One region of the Colwellia aquaemaris genome, then DNA from elsewhere that is predicted to be linked to it. Evidence: predicted binding sites of a transcription regulator. Region 1 holds the regulator's gene; the other holds the start of a gene.
The links. The regulator FNR, encoded in region 1, switches genes on or off when oxygen is low (the NO sensors DNR and NnrR bind a similar motif). The targets are predictions, from matches to a motif close to TTGATCTAGATCAA.

Region 2: the regulator FNR is predicted to act here: its motif matches at 1,600-1,613, upstream of tehB (tellurite resistance methyltransferase TehB).

Annotation. Positions count from the first base shown of each region.
Region 1 covers NZ_BAAJLV010000004.1:191,420-194,621, forward strand. Annotated here, with positions in the region: gene AC27HL_RS12740 (heavy metal translocating P-type ATPase) at 1-331, shown strand, start outside; gene ccoS (cbb3-type cytochrome oxidase assembly protein CcoS) at 328-576, shown strand; gene AC27HL_RS12750 (sulfite exporter TauE/SafE family protein) at 588-1,250, shown strand; gene fnr (fumarate/nitrate reduction transcriptional regulator Fnr) at 1,302-2,021, shown strand; gene uspE (universal stress protein UspE) at 2,192-3,124, shown strand.
Region 2 covers NZ_BAAJLV010000005.1:224,277-227,478, reverse strand. Annotated here, with positions in the region: gene AC27HL_RS15255 (endonuclease/exonuclease/phosphatase family protein) at 1-66, shown strand, start outside; gene AC27HL_RS15250 (DEAD/DEAH box helicase) at 162-1,451, shown strand; gene tehB (tellurite resistance methyltransferase TehB) at 1,693-2,259, shown strand; gene AC27HL_RS15240 (hypothetical protein) at 2,489-2,761, shown strand; gene AC27HL_RS15235 (GFA family protein) at 2,902-3,202, shown strand, end outside.

The sequences.
Region 1 (3,202 bases):
TGTTGCCATGATTGGCGATGGTGTAAATGATACGCCAGTATTAGGAGCCGCACACCTATCAATTGCTATGGGTAGCGGTACCGATATTGCGAAAAATGGCGCCGATGTTATATTGCTCAACAATAAACTTGCCTGTGTTAAAACCTTAAGAGAAGTATCTGAACGCACAACTGTAATTGTAAAACAAAATTATCTTTGGGCGTTTGGGTACAATGCCATCGTTTTACCATTGGCGGTTATGGGCTATATTGCACCATATATGGCAGTAATAGGCATGTCGGCTAGTTCAATTTTAGTGGTAAGTAATTCTTTAAGGCTATTAAAAAAATGAGCGTAATTTATGTATTAATCCCCATTGCTATTTTACTCACCGCAATAGGTATTTATATTTTCTTTTGGGCGGTTAAAACCGAGCAATTTGATGATCTTGAAAAACAAGGTATGAGTATTTTGTTTGATGACGCCAATGATAAAAAAGAGAATAACGCACAACAAAAATCGGAGTCAGCTAACAATCAAACTGATGTTAAAACTACCTCCAAACTTGACGGCAAGAATAATGTCACAAACAAGTAATAACTAAAGCCATGAACCTCGATTACTTTTCTGCCTTTATTATCGGCTTATTGGGCTCAGGTCATTGCATCGTTATGTGCGGCGGCATTAGCACTATGCTCACCACGGCCATTTCCCAAACGGCTGAGAATAAAAAATACCGTATAGTATTTTCCTATAACCTTGGCAGAATTGTTTCTTATAGTTTAATTGGTGGCTTAGTAGCACTTACCAGTTCAATGGCGGCAAAAAGTATTGGCTTTCCTGTTGTTGCACTAAAATCAATTGCGGGCATATTTTTAATTTTACTCGGCCTTTATTTAGGACAATGGCTAATGTGGTTAAGCCATATTGAGCATTTAGGTAAAAAGCTCTGGCAGTATATATCGCCAAATACGAAAAAATTTATTCCTATTAAAAACAATCGCAGTGCTTTTGCATTAGGCGCGTTATGGGGCTGGCTGCCTTGTGGCTTAGTTTATTCAACATTAACTTGGTCGTTGGCCAGTGCAAACGCAATTAATGGTGCACTAATTATGTTTTTCTTTGGACTTGGCACTTTACCTGCTTTGCTGTCAGTATCTTTAGGGACAATTAGCGTCAAGTCCCTATTAGGTAACGCTCTCTTTAGAAAGTCAGCCGCCGTTTTACTGATTTTATACGGTATTTATACTATACTTATTGCATATCTATAACGCATCTAATATGATCCTAATCATTAAAATGCAAAATTTATATAGGTTACTATGAGTAATAAATCGTGTACAGGTCAGCAACATATTCACTGCCAAAACTGTAGTATTAGCGAGCTATGTCTGCCGTTTTCCCTAAATGATAAAGAGCTAGATACGTTAGATAATATTATTGATCGTAAGCGCCCTATTCATAAAGGCGAGCAGATCTTCAATGATGGTCAACCTATGCATGCACTTTACGCTATTCGTTCTGGTACTTTTAAAACTTATACGGTCAACGAGCAAGGTGAAGAGCAAATTACCGGTTTTCATTTAGCCGGTGACTTATTGGGTTTTGACGCTATCGCTAATGCTGAGCATCCAAGCTTTGCTAAAGCACTTGAAACCTCTATGGTATGTGAAATTCCTTACAACACGCTGGATAGCTTGTCTAACAGCATGCCAAAATTGAAAAAGCAAATTTTACGTATGATGAGTACGGAAATTCGCGGTGATCAAGAAATGCTAACGCTACTTAACCGTAAAAATGCCGAACAACGCTTAGCAACGTTTATTAGCACATTAAGTAGTCGCTACCATGCTCGTGGCTTATCTGCATCTGAGTTTCGTTTATCAATGACCCGTAGCGATATTGGTAACTATATTGGCTTAACGGTTGAAACTATCAGTCGTTTACTTAACCGTTTTCACAAAAATGGTTTAATTCAGGTTGACGGCAAGTTAATAACTATTCTTGATATCGACAAATTAAACGAGTGCGCGGCACTTTAATCTCCTTCCTTACATTACCTTAAACTTCCTTATTTAAACATTTCACGCTATGCTTAGCGTGAAATGTTGTTTATATTTGATACGATAATAAATTGATTTAAAACAACTATTATTGTTTCAAACTATTCTATTGTTATAGCTACAGCAGATAATTGATAAAGGAATTAGATATGGATAAGTATCAAAAAATACTCGCTATTGTTGATCCAACAACAGAAGATCAAAAAGCGCTAAAGCGTGCTATAGAATTAGCCCGTAAAACTGGCGCTAACATTACTGCATTTTTGACCATATACGATTTTTCTTATGAAATGACTACTATGTTATCAAGTGATGAACGTGAGGCCATGCGTCAATCCGTTATCAATGACAGAACCCAATGGCTACAAACATTACTTGCAGAGCTCGATTTACATGGCTTAAACGTAGATTGTCGTGTGATATGGCATAACCGTCCATTCGAGCAAATTATTGAGCAAGTATTAAAAAATGGCTACGACATAGTGATTAAAGGGACGCACCAGCACGATAAGTTAAAGTCGGTAATTTTTACACCAACTGACTGGCATCTTTTGCGTAAGTGCCCTTGCCCTGTGTTGTTAGTAAAAGAACATTTATGGCCTGACAATGGCAACATAGTAGCAGCGCTAAATATTGGTAGTGACGAAGAAGAGCACAGTTCACTTAATGACAAAATTACTGCTGAAGCTAAACAACTAACAAAAGTGATGAAAGCCAACTTACACTTAGTTAACTCTTTTCCCGGCACGCCAGTTAATATTGCCATTGAAATTCCAGAGTTCAATGCCAGCGATTACAACCGTTCAATGCAAAAACATCATGAGAATGCCATGAAAGCGCATGCAAGCGCGTTTAACATTGCTGAAGAAAACACCCATATAAAAGAAGGTTTGCCTGAAGACGTTATTCAAAGTGTGGCGGACACCCTAGACGCCGAGTTAGTTATTTTGGGTACCGTAGGCCGAACCGGCTTATCAGCGGCACTTATTGGCAACACAGCCGAACATGTCATTGATCGCTTAAACTGTGATGTATTGGCATTAAAACCTGAAGGTTATATTTCACCACTCGACATTGAATAATGTGATCTAGTACAAATTTTTATAAATTGAAGTTGAACTTGCCGGATTTAATGGCCTGTTCAACTTTTTTCATTTCAC
Region 2 (3,202 bases), on a different contig from region 1:
TTTGATCGTGATGGTGAAAGCACCGACCATGGTATTGTTAGCGTAACGTTAACCTTAAGATCTTAATAATGGCGCTACTGCCAATAGATTTTACTAACCCAACTAACCACAAATAGGCTAAAATAGTTGGCTATTTGTATCTGCTTTGAACCTTAATATTAATGACTTCTGCTACTATGCCAACTAACTTTGAACAGCTTTGCCTTATTTCCCCGATATTGGATCGACTAGCTGAATTAGAATACAAAACGCCAACTCCAATTCAGGCACAAGCCATTCCAAGTATATTGCAAGGTGAAGATTTAATTGCGGGGGCAAATACTGGCTCAGGTAAAACAGCCGCTTTTGCCTTGCCAATGTTACAGCAGCTAGCAAAAAGCACGCTAACAAAAAGCAATAATCAACAAGGCAACTTTGTATCGGGTTTAATTTTAGTACCAACACGAGAACTCGCGAAACAAGTGGCAGATAGCATAAAATCTTATGCAGTACATTTTAACGGTGAAATAAAAACCACCGTTGTATTTGGTGGCGTTTCGGCTAATACGCAAATGCTGGCATTACGCGGCGGCACTGATATTTTAGTGGCAACACCGGGTCGGTTACTTGATTTAGTTTCTAGTAACGCCATTAAACTTAACAAGGTGAAAACCTTAGTACTTGACGAAGCCGACCGCATGCTAAGCTTGGGTTTCACAGAAGAATTATCAGAAATATTGTCGTTATTACCTAAGCAAAAACAAACTTTATTGTTTTCGGCAACTTTCCCTGAGCAAGTACAAGTATTAACGCAAGAACTACTGAACGAGCCTGTTGAAATACAATTACAAAGTGCTGAAGCTAGTACCTTAGTACAGCGTGTTTTTACTGTTAATAAAGGTGAGAAAACCGCGGTACTTGCAGATATGATCAAGCAACAGCAATGGCGACAAGCACTTGTTTTTGTTAACGCAAAAAACAACTGCAATCATTTAGCTAAAAAGCTGTCAAAGCGCGGTATTATTGCAGAAGTATTTCATGGTGACAAAGGACAGGGCGCTCGTAACAGAGTGCTCGATGGATTTAAATCAGGTGAAATAGATGTACTAATTGCCACAGACATTGCCGCTCGCGGGCTTGATATTGAAAAACTGCCAGTGGTAATAAATTTCGACTTACCAAGAAGCCCTGCAGACTACATGCACCGCATTGGCCGAAGCGGTCGTGCCGGTGAAGTGGGTTTAGCTATATCACTTATCGATTATAAAGATTATCACCACTTTAAAGTTATCGAAAAGAAAAACAAAATAAGACTTGAACGCGAACAAGTTGTTGGGTTTGAGGTTGATGAAATTATCACCCAGGCGCATATAGAGGCAAGCAAACCAAAAGCAAAACCTGCGGGCACAGGCAAGAAAAAAGGTAAAAATAAAACCACAATAAATGCCGATATTTGGTTGAATAATTCATAAGTTGTTTTTGGTAAAATATGTGGTTGTGCGAGAGTTCAAACTAGAAAAGGCAATACTCGTTCATTTTAAATAAAGGTTATGGTGAGGCTTAAAAGCCCTTATTAAATAGGTTACCAATAATGCTAACTATAGTTCTATATAGTTCTAGTTGACTAAGGTCAACTAGTGGGCCTATTCAGATTCAAAAAGGCAAGGTTAGTAGTAATATAATTGTCCTTTTACCAAAACCTAAGTAGCCACCATGATAGTTGATCTAAATAGCCGTTACGGCTTAAATCCTGCCCACAGCGAAGTTGTTGAAGCCTGCAAAATTATAAAACCGTGCGATACCCTAGATATGGGCTGCTCAAACGGTCGTAATGCCATCTACCTTGGTCAACACGGTTATAATGTTACAGGCATAGACGCTAACCCTAGCGCTATTGATATGCTAAAAAGCATTATTAATGAGCAAGGTTTTAACAATGTTAAAGCGAAAATATACGATATTAACAATGCCAATCTTAGCGAAAATTACGGCTTTATTTCTTGTACCGTCACCCTAATGTTTATTGAGCCGTCTCGCGTTGAAGCCGTTATTGCTGACATGCAGAATTCTACTTTACCTGGTGGTTATAACCTCATTGTTTGTGCTATGAATACTGAGCAGCATCCATGCCCAGCACCATTCCCATTTACCTTAAAAGTAGGGCAGCTGCGCGAAGCGTATCAAGGCTGGGAAATGATCAAATATAATGAAGATGTTGGTACTATGCACAACGGCGCAAAACTACAGTTTGCAACTATGCTAGCGAAAAAGCCTAGCTAAGCAATTTAAGTGGTTCAATACGTTTTACTTAGCGATATATCGAAATCTACATTGTATATTAGTGAGACTTCTCAGTAATTACATTCATTGCTCGACAAATATCATGACAGAAACATTTAAGAGATTGAGTTTCATATAATATCTGGTAACTTATTGAATATCGCAGTGGCCGTTATTAGTCAGACGCATACATAATAAGCTGTTATGTGTATTGTCGAGTTGAGAGTATATGGAAATAATTTTAGTTGGCATTACTTTGCTTACCATGAAAATCGCTGAAGCATACTGTGAAAAATATAATCCCACTACGAAGAAATGTATAGTTATTGGGTTGGGTTCACTTATTTCAGTTTCATTGGTTATAAGTGCTCCTATTGCTTATTATGTGCGTATTAATAACCCTGAGCCTCTTGCTGAACATAATTTATATATAACTTTAGCTTCACTTGTTGTAGTGTGCTTTGGTTCAGCTTATCGTTGCGCAATACATGCAAGTGATTGAATACAAATAACAAGTTGTTCAAGGGGGACAAAAAACTGTTGGCTTTTGCTCCTGCGTCGCTTATTTCAGCCAACAATTATTTGCCTCATAAAGAGGCGTTGAAACATAAGGAGAGTATTGTGATAAACAAAGGGAGTTGCTTGTGTAATCAAGTTCAATATGAAATTGATGGTGAATTTGAAGATGTACTAAATTGTCATTGTAGTATGTGTCGTAAATTACACGCTTCAGCGTTTAGAACTAGAGCAAAAATTACCACTGAAAGTTGGAAAACGATCCAAGGTGATAAATTTATTAAATTCTATGAATCTTCTCCAGGTGAGCATAAAGGTTTTTGTTCTGAGTGTGGTTCTAGCTTATTTACTAAATTTGATGAATATCCAGATATATTAGGTTTTCCTTTAGGTACTTTAGATACGGACCCTAAAGTTAAACCAACGC